Regions from separate parts of the Pseudomonas sp. GNP014 genome, predicted to be linked through region 3. Evidence: riboswitches for the same ligand, from Rfam matches in the RefSeq annotation. Region 3 holds a riboswitch; each other region holds the start of a gene.

Region 1 (3,270 bases), on a different contig from region 3:
AACGACGCCGCCGCTGTCGTCCGGCTTCGGCCGGCGTCGGCTTCGGCGACCAGCACGTCACCATCTGGGCACGTAAAGCCAGCGCGGGATCATCGAGGCCTTCGGCAACGCGGCCACTGGGCGCCGGCCTGCAGCGGGACTGTTTGCCGCCGGCGGGCCAGCTGACCGCCGGAGCGATGTTCACTGTCGGGATCAGGGCTTGTTCGGTCGGGGTAGTTCCGGTGATGGGGCCGGTGCCGTCGGAAGACTCGCAGGTGACAGGATTCACCGCAGGGCGGTGAGCCCTCCGGCCAGGGCGATGACGAAAGCGAGTCGGGTCTCGTGATTACCGACCTCCTGATGAACGCATTCTGAATCATAGAGGAGCTGACGCGCTCGATGGTTCAACTGGAGGTAGTCATGGGCCCTTGAACAGCACGGCGACGCCCTGGGCCAGAACTCGCTGGCTTCGCTGCGCAGCTTCCGGTAGGCGCTGGCAAGTACGAGGCGACGCGAGGTGAAGGTTCTGCGTTGTAGATCGTCGACCATGCCTCCTGCACTCTTCAGGGGCTGGCGCCGGCGCCGGCCTTCTGCGGGGCGACGAACAGGGAGCCGAAGCCGCGCAGATCACGGCGAAGCCGATGCGTCTGGCGTCGCTGGCAATGTCCTGCAGGGCCTGGGCGACCAGGTCGAGGTTGTCGACCCGTGGTCAGCGCCGCGTGGCAGTGATGAAGGCGACCGTTAGTCCCGCTATAAACAGATCGGCGACGGTGTTGGCGCTGCGATCCTGCTGCCGTTCGCCGGCTGGGGGTGCGGCCAGCAAAATGATGTCGCTATCGAAGGCTGCTCGCTGAGCAACTCGAAGATCGGTGTCTCCGTCACGCTCGAGTAAGGCGTGCTCGCTGTCCGTGATGGCGTCGGAACGGTCGAGACAGTCGAACGAGTGTTCAAGCACGGGCCAGGATTCCAGGGCGCGGGTCGCTGATGATCATGCCTCTGGATTGTCATCATCGATCGTCGGCGATGGCTTTTCCGGGGAAAGCATGGCTCTTCGATACCACTTGTATCAGTGTGCACATATTGGTGTCAGAGATCCATCATCAGTCATTCGATCCATGTCCCCTTTAATTGTATGCTCCACCCCAATCTTTTAACCCTTCGTGGTCGTTCCAGGTGCTTGTGACCCCGTCCACAGAGCCAACAGGGAAGCCGGTGAATCTGTCTTCGTGCGAAGAGCTCATCATAATCCCGTGCTGCCCCGGAACGGCAATGAGCAAGCTGCGCCTCTGAGCCACTGCCTCCACAGAGCGGGAAGGCGTGAGCGAGGCGCATCGCTGCTCATGAGCCCGGAGACCGGCCTGATCCATCGAGCGCATCGACGTGGCGATGCCAGGCCTTTCGCCGTCATCCGCGCCTGCGCCGTATTCAGCCTGAACGGGAAGCTCCCCCACCACGAATTCCCTGAGGTGATGAACGTCATCTGGCGCGCATGCAGCGAAGCTGTGATCGACGAGCTGATCGCTCGGCGCCTGATGAAGCGCGGTCTGGGCGCCGGCCTGCTGACCGGCAAACGGCAAGGCAAAAGCAGTTCGGCGTTCGGCATGCTGCTGATGGGCGATGGCATGCAGTGCGGCGTGGCGCAGTTCATCAGGGCGAAATAGTACTGCGAAGATGTTTTTCGCCGCTTCCTGAGCAAGTGGCGGGCTTTCACGCGCACGGGCGAGGGTCTTCATGGAAACCTATCGTCAGCGTGATATCGTGCCGCCGAAGCGGTGCTGGAAGGTTCGCCAGCCGTTGCGCGATCCGTTGATCGGCCTGGTGGCGCGGCGGATGAATCGAACATCGCCCTCAAGCACGGCCAACCTCGACCTCGATCGGGTACTGAGCGAACTGCAGGGCGTGTCCGCCAGAACGCAGCATGTGGTCACCTCGCCGAGCCAGTGGTGAGCAAATGATCATGGGTGACACGTCACCGAAATGGGCATGTCAAACATGCCTTCGAGGGCGGCATCAAAGCGCAGAAAGGCGTCGAACTTCGAACGAGCCATGTCACTGCCCGGCGGCGTCGATCGCTGCGCGGCTCCGGGTCAGGCAAAGACCAACCGTCACTGCTGCGCCGCGCGTTCTGCATCGTACCAGGCGCAAGGCGCGCGTCTTCAAGTGCGGCCTGGGACTTCTTGATCCCATGATTCTCAGTGTGTCATGGTGCGCCGGTGATCAACTGGACATGTGGATGGTCGGGCGAGAGGGACAGTTGCGCTTCCGCTGTGGAAGCCTTGCCGAGGCCGATTGATCTGATCGAAGGTGCGACTAAACTTATCCAACGGCACGCCATCAAGCGCCGACCGCGCGGCATCGTTGTACTTGGCGTGATCGACGAAACTGCGCAACGGCGCAGACCTTCGGCGCGCTGCGCTGGGCCTGGCCAAGTATCAACTGTATCTACTGTTGCTGCGTGCTGGCCGAACTGGTGTCGCAACTCCTGCGTTATGTGCAATTGCTCGAAGGCAGCCTCTACCGAAGGCCTGGCGCTGGTACGGCGTGCTTTCCCGCGAAACGGGACCGAGTTGCCGAGCCGGCACCTTGACCTGGTGCAGGCCAGCGACCAATGACCTGGACCGTGTTCTGATGTGTGCGAAGCATTTGGCCAGCAGTTGCGAGGTAGCGCTGTCATCTGCCGTGGGAATTGCTGGCGCTGAGCGATCACCGCCGAACCATTGCTCGAAGGCGTGCGCATCGCCGTCGCCGACGAAGCTGGTCCGCCATCCTACGGCGCCAGCCTCGACACCTGTTGCGGCGATGGGCGCCTGAGTTCAAAGTCTCGCCGCACCCGGCCACGCAATTGCCGAGGCCGACAGCCGCACCGCTGTGGTTACCTGGAACCGGCACCAGATGAGGTCGTTGAAGATGGCACGCTGATGTGATCCGCGCACCATGCGGTCAGCCGTTGCTCGCCGAAATGCGGCGGCATGCCGATCCTGCTGATCCGACGATGTCGAAGGCCGCCGTGCCGAACTGCTGGCTGCTGCGCGGCGACGTGGTGACGTAATGCTCCGGCGGGACTGGTGCTGCAAGCGGTGGAACTGGCCGGAAGGTTCGTCGCGCGGCGACACCTATCATCATCGCTCGACGACGACGCGACACCGATCGCCGGTGGCTGAGCCGAACGGCGGGACGCGGGCCGAGTGCTCTATCGCGAGGCGGGATGACGGCTTCGACGTGCACTTCTACTTCCTTCTGTTCGACCTGCTGCGCGACCGCCGCATCCGTTCGGCGCTGATCGTGACGCCG
Region 2 (3,270 bases), 980 kb from region 3:
TTGCGGTGTTTTGCGACAACGCCGCGTGGTGCAGTTCCGGGTAACCGCCAGGCAGATACAGGCTGTCGGCCTCGGGCAATTGCGTGTCGCGGATCGGCGAGAAAAAACTCAACTCGGCGCCCATCGCCCGCAACAGGTCGAGGCTGGCGCCGTAGATAAAGGCAAAGGCTTCATCGCGGGCGACGGCAATGCGCACGCCTTCGAGCAATGGTTCGGCGGTGATGACTTCAGGCGCGGCAAATTCCACGGCCGGTGGCAGCGCTACCTCGCAACTGCTGGCCAATGCTTCGGCGGCCGCGTCGAGACGCAGATCCAGGTCATTGAGCTCACTGGCCTGCACCAGACCGAGGTGCCGGCTCGGCAACTCGATTCCGGTTTCGCGGGAAAGCGCGCCGTACCAGCGCAGGCCTTCAGTGAGGCTGCCTTCGAGCAATTGCGCGTGACGCAAGGTGCCGACGCGGTTGGCCAGCACGCCAGCGAACGGTAGATCCGGTTGATACTTCGCCAGGCCCAGCGCCAACGCACCGAAAGTCTGCGCCATCGCGGTGCCGTCGATCACGCCAAGTACCGGCACGCCGAAATGCCGCGCCAGATCGGCGCTTGATGGCGTGCCGTCGAACAGGCCCATCACACCTTCGATCAGGATCAGATCGGCCTCGGCGGCCGCTTCCCACAGCAAACGCCGACTGTCCTGCTCGCCGACCATCCACATGTCCAGTTGATACACCGGCGCACCGCTGGCGCGCTCGAGAATCATCGGATCGAGAAAGTCCGGGCCGCACTTGAAGACGCGCACCTTGCGCCCCTGATTGCGATGCAAACGCGCCAGCGCAGCGGTGACGGTAGTCTTGCCCTGACCGGAGGCCGGCGCAGCGATCAACACCGCCGGGCAGTGACGTGGCTGATTCAAAGTTCGACGCCTTTCTGCGCTTTGATGCCGGCCTGGAAGGCATGTTTGAGCATGCCCATTTCGGTGACGGTGTCACCCATCTCGATCATTTCCGGCTTGGCTGCGCGGCCGGTGACGACCACGTGCTGCATCGGCGGACGCGCCTGCAAGTCGCTCAGTACCCGATCGAGGTCGAGGTAGCCGTGCTTGAGGGCGATGTTCAATTCATCCAGCACCACCAGGCCGATCGACGGATCGCGCAACAGCTCGCGGGACACTTCCCACGCCGCTTCGGCGGCGGCGATATCGCGCTGACGATCCTGGGTTTCCCAGGTGAAACCCTCGCCCATCACATGAAAGCGCACTTGCTCCGGGAAGCGGCGGAAAAACAGCTCTTCGCCGGTGCTGTTACGGCCCTTGATGAACTGCACCACGCCGCACTGCATGCCGTGGCCCATCGCGCGGGCAAGCATGCCGAACGCCGAACTGCTTTTGCCTTTGCCGTTGCCGGTCAGCACCAGCACCAGACCGCACTCATCGGGCGAGTTGGCGATGCGCTCGTCGATCACGGCTTTTTTGCGCTGCATGCGCGCCAGATGGCGTTCATCACGCTCGGGGGAATCAGTCATGGGGGAGCTCTCCGTTGAGGCTGAATAACGGCGGGCAGGCACAAGAATAGACGGCAAAAAGCCTGGCATCGCCCACCGTGATGCCGCTGGATGGATCAGGCCGGTCTCCGGGCTCATGAGCGGCGATGCGCCTGGCTGCGCGCCTTCCCGCTTCTGTCGAGGCAGTGGCTCAAGGCGCAGCTTTTACTCATTTACCGTTGCGGGGGCAGCGCCGGGATTGTGGTGGCTCTTCGCGCGAAGACAACCCTCACCGGCTTCCCTGTTTCACTCTGTCGACGGGGTGTCACAGAGCACCTGAAACAAGCCGCGAAGGTTAGAGGGTTGGGGGTGGAGCGTCAATTAAAGAGGGGGACATCGGTCGAATAACTGCCGTCGATCAATTATCTGACGCCAATCTTGTGCCACACTGATACAAGTGATATCAAAGAGCCATGCTTTTCCCGGAAAAGCCCATCACAACAATAAGGATGATGACGATGCAAGGCATGATCATCAGCAACCCGCGCCTGGAATTCCTGCGCCCGGTGCTTGAACGCTGGTTTGACTGTATCGACCGTTACAACGCCGTGCGCGGCGACAGCGACACGCCTTACTGGCATGACGAGAACGCCAATCTCGGATTGCTCTCGGCGGCAGCCTGGATGGCCGAACTGGTGACCCTCAGCCAGACGCCCACCCGCAAACAGAACGAGGATGGCGAGCGCAACGCCCGCGCCGATCTGTTTATCGCCGGGACTGACGACCGCGCCTTCATTCAGGCCACGCAGCGCTGGCCACGGGTCAACAACCTCAACCTGACCCAGGCCCTGCAGGACATTACCAGCGACGCCAAACGCATCAGCTACGCCAGTGATCTGCGGCTTGGCTGCCTGTTCGTCGCCCCGCAAAAGGCCCAGCACAGCGCCAGCCCTGAAGAATTGCAGGACATGGTCGACGATCTGCAAAAGGAACACACCTGCGCGGTCGCCTGGTACTTCCCTTACGCCTACCGAAAACTGCGCAGCGAAGCCGGCAACTATCACCCGGGCATCGCCGTGCTGTTCAAAGAGGCCCGTGGCTAAGCGGTTGAACCATCGGGCGCGTCAGCTCCTCTATGATTAGGAATGCATTCATAGGGAAGATCAGTAATGCGCAAAACCCGACTCGCTTTCGTCATCGCCCTCGCCGGAGGGCTCACCGCCTGCGGTGAATCCTCTAGCCTGCAAGTCTCCGACGGCACCGGCCCGTCACCGAAACTGCCCGAACCGAACAAGACCCTGATCCCGACAGTGAACATCGCTCCGGCAGTCGGCTGGCCCGCCGGCGGCAAACCAACCGCTGCGGCCGGCACCCAAGTGGCCGCGTTTGCCGAAGGCCTCGATCATCCGCGCTGGCTTTACGTACTACCCAATGGTGACGTGCTGGTAGCGGAAACCAACGCCCCGCCGAAACCGGACGACAGCAGCGGCATTCGTGGCTGGGTCATGAAAAAAGTCATGGGCAAGGCCGGTGCCGGCGTGCCGAGCCCGAACCGTATCACCCTGCTGCGCGATGCCGATCACGACGGCGTAGCGGAGACCCGCACAGTATTTTTGCAAAACCTCAACTCGCCGTTCGGCATGACACTGGTGGGCAATGACCTGTATGTCGCCGACACCGATCGCCTGCTGCGCTTTCACTACGAACCCGGCGCGACCGAGATCAAGACGCAGCCGATCAAGGTCACCGATCTTCCGGGCGGCACGCTGAATCACCACTGGACCAAAAACGTCA
Region 3 (3,270 bases):
GGCCTTGCGAGGTTTTGGTCGGTGCACGCAGGGTGTACAGACCGGCGAGCATCAGCGCGAAACCGACCGCCACCACCAGATTGCCGCCGGTGGTCGAGGCCACACGCTGCCAGCCGTCTTCCGGCTCCCAGGCTTCGGCGTCGTGGGTGTGCGCCGCGGTGCCGGCAGCGTGTTCGTGGACCGCAACAACCGGTTCGGCTTTTTCAAAGGTTTCAGCCTGCAGAATCAGTGGTGAAACCCAGAAGCTCTGCAGCAGCGTCAGGAGCAGGGCGGCCAGCAGCCCGGTAAAACCTGCGGTTTGCGCAATACGCTTGATCATGTCGGCAGGTCTCAGTGGCACGGGAACGCGGCGCTGTGGCGGGTATCGTGAGCGGCGTTGTGCACCGCTTCGATGTGCGAAAAACCGGCGAAGTAGACGAGGCCGGCACCGAGGATCGAGGTGAAGAACGCCGCGATCAGGCGTTGGCTCAGTGTGGCGGTGCTGGCGATTTTGTCTGTGTTGCTGGCGGTGCTGCTGATGATCGACATGGCGCTTCCCTCTGGAGTGTCAGCGGGTGAATAGAGCGCATGAAAACCCCTGCGAGTCAGGCACGCAGAGGTTCGAACAGCGCCCGCCCACCGCGGGTTGTCAGGTTCAGCGACGCAAATGCGCGCTGTGTGTTGCGGGCCGGTCTCCGGGCTCACGAGGGGTTGGCGTCAGGCCGACTTGCAAGCGTCACCTTCCCATGCCGCAGGGACACAGTGGATCTGACACTTCGCTCGCTTACCGTTGCGGGGGCAGCACCGGACTGACATGGCTTTGAGTAAAGCACATGATTCACCGGTTTCCCGTTTCACCCTGTGAAGGGCACCCGTAACAAGTTGTGTAGGAGAGCATGTGGGGGGGAATTTAGTCAATTGAATGGGCATATCCGTTGCTGCGGGTGTTGTTGATTGGGCTCCCGCCCTTACGGTGGGTCACTTTTTCCAGACGCCGGAATGCCGGCCCAGCGAAAAATAACCAAAAAGGCTGCCCCCGGCGTCAGTCTGCAAGAGCCTGGTCGGCTTTCAGGCCGCCATCGCTGGCAAGCCAGCTCCCACAGGGATTGAGGTCAACGGGTAGACGTTGGTCGTCTGGCTGGTCGTCATCGCGAGCAGGCTTACTCCTACAGGTGGATCGCGAGCAGTCTGCGAGAGCTTGGTCGGCTGTCAGGCCGCTATCGCTGGCAAGCCAGCTCCCACAGAAAAGCAAAGGCAGCCCACAGCACACAGCACACAGCCCTTGCTTCTCACCACTCAACACAATGAGCGTTAGCTCGAGTACCGCTTTTGATCTCAGCGCCCGTCGGCAGGCTGAGTGGAGGGATTTAGCCGGGGGTGGGAGCGTAGCGACCGTTTGGCGCAGCCAAACACATCGAGAGGAGGTGCAGCGCAGCAAACCGGAGGCGATGCCCCCCGGATAGATCCCGGAGCGAAGGGACCCGAGCCTAGGCGAGGGCCGAACGTCAGGGTAAAGCCTTTTTGGTTACTTTTTCGGCGTCTGGAAAAAGTGACCCGCCGTAAGGGCGGAACCCTAATCAGCAACACCCGCAGAAACGGATACACCCCCAATCCAAACATTGACCCATCCCCACACCATGCGTAGCCTTGCGCTTTCGAGGTTCTTCGGCACATGCCGAAGCTAAGAAGGGAACGCGGTCAAAGCCGCGGCTGCCCCCGCAACTGTGAACGGTGAAGTTCGCTGCCACGCCACTGCCAGCTCGATCAAAGAGCCAGCGGGAAGGCGCAGCGAATGCCAGGCCAAGCCTGAACGCCGTCAGCCAGGAGACCTGCCTCGTCACAGATTCTCACTACAACCGGGCGGGGTGATCCGGTGGCGAACGCTTCCGGCGCGCATGCGCGTTGCCGGTTCTCGTCCCGTATGCCCGCCGATTTGCCAAAGGGCATACCGATGAAAACACTGGCCAAACTCCCCGTCACCATCGTTACCGGCTTCCTCGGTTCGGGCAAAACCACGCTGCTGCGGCACATGCTCGACAACGCCCAGGGCCGTCGTATCGCGGTGATCGTCAACGAGTTCGGCGAGTTGGGCATCGACGGCGAAATCCTCAAGCAATGCACCATCGGTTGCACCGAAGAAGAAGCCACCGGCCGGGTCTACGAACTGGCCAATGGCTGCCTGTGCTGCACCGTTCAGGAAGAGTTCTTCCCGGTGATGCGCGAACTGGTGGCCCGTCGCGGCGATCTCGACCATATCCTCATCGAAACTTCCGGGCTGGCCCTGCCAAAACCGCTGGTGCAGGCTTTCCAGTGGCCGGAAATCCGCAGCGCCTGCACTGTTGATGCGGTGATCACCGTGGTCGACAGCCCGGCCGTGGCCGCCGGCACTTTCGCTGCGTTCCCGGATCAGGTCGATGCCCAGCGCAAACTCGATCCGAACCTCGATCATGAATCGCCGCTGCACGAACTGTTCGCCGATCAACTGGCCAGCGCTGACCTCGTCATTCTGAACAAAGCCGACCAGACCAGCCCTGAAGATCTGGCGCGTGTACGCGCTGAAGTCGCCGAAGAACTGCCGCCGGCGGTGAAAATCATCGAAGCGAGCAACGGTCGTCTGCCGCTGGACGTGCTGATCGGCCTCGGCGCCGGTTCCGAAGAACACATCGACAGCCGCCACAGCCATCATGATCACCACCATGGTGAAGGCGATGACGACCACGATGACCATGATCACGACGCCTTCGATTCGATCTCCATCGAACTGCCGCAAGCCGACGAAAGCCTGCTGCTCGACGCCCTGACGCAGCTGGTGGTCAAGCACGGCATCCTGCGTGTCAAAGGTTTCGCCGCCATTCCGAACAAGCCAATGCGCCTGCTGATTCAAGGCGTGGGCACGCGTTTCGACAAGCATTTCGACCGTCAGTGGGGCGCCGATGAAGCGCGCGTCACCCGTCTGGTGTTGATCGGTCAGGAACTCGACGCCGCACAACTCGAAGCGCAACTGCGCGCCGCGCTCAGCGTTTAAACCATGCACCTGCTCAGGACCCAGCCCGGCGGTTTCGTGTCGGATGACAACATTGCCGACCTTGGCCAAACCCCCGCCGAGCTGGTGATCCTGTGCAGCGGCGATTCCAGCCTGGCGCTGCTCGCCGAAGCCGCGCAGCAATTGCCCGAGGATTACCCGAGCCTGCGTCTGGCCAACCCGATGCAGGTGCAGAATCACGCGTCGGTCGATCTGTACGTCGACGAGGTGTTACGCCACGCCAAGGTGATTCTGATCTCGCTGCACGG

Evidence for each region. Region 3 has a riboswitch for cobalamin ahead of cobW (cobalamin biosynthesis protein CobW). Riboswitches for the same ligand answer to the same signal wherever they lie in the genome.
Region 1: linked by a shared signal. The riboswitch ahead of ACXX9E_RS29815 (cob(I)yrinic acid a,c-diamide adenosyltransferase) and the one ahead of cobW (cobalamin biosynthesis protein CobW) in region 3 are both predicted to bind cobalamin.
Region 2: linked by a shared signal. The riboswitch ahead of cobO (cob(I)yrinic acid a,c-diamide adenosyltransferase) and the one ahead of cobW (cobalamin biosynthesis protein CobW) in region 3 are both predicted to bind cobalamin.

What each region holds. Positions count from the first base shown of each region.
Region 1 covers NZ_JBTGUS010000019.1:33,331-36,600, forward strand. The annotation lists gene ACXX9E_RS29810 (hypothetical protein) at 689-934, opposite strand; cobalamin riboswitch at 1,133-1,355, shown strand; partial or broken gene ACXX9E_RS29815 (cob(I)yrinic acid a,c-diamide adenosyltransferase) at 1,469-2,015, shown strand; gene ACXX9E_RS29820 (hypothetical protein) at 2,900-3,028, shown strand.
Region 2 covers NZ_JBTGUS010000001.1:3,086,476-3,089,745, reverse strand. The annotation lists gene ACXX9E_RS13920 (cobyrinic acid a,c-diamide synthase CobB) at 1-910, opposite strand, end outside; gene cobO (cob(I)yrinic acid a,c-diamide adenosyltransferase) at 907-1,518, opposite strand; cobalamin riboswitch at 1,600-1,831, opposite strand; gene ACXX9E_RS13910 (hypothetical protein) at 1,995-2,579, shown strand; gene ACXX9E_RS13905 (PQQ-dependent sugar dehydrogenase) at 2,646-3,270, shown strand, end outside.
Region 3 covers NZ_JBTGUS010000001.1:4,064,225-4,067,494, forward strand. The annotation lists gene ACXX9E_RS18190 (CbtA family protein) at 1-319, opposite strand, end outside; gene ACXX9E_RS18195 (CbtB domain-containing protein) at 331-528, opposite strand; cobalamin riboswitch at 649-870, opposite strand; cobalamin riboswitch at 1,621-1,830, shown strand; gene cobW (cobalamin biosynthesis protein CobW) at 1,931-3,004, shown strand; gene cobN (cobaltochelatase subunit CobN) at 3,008-3,270, shown strand, end outside.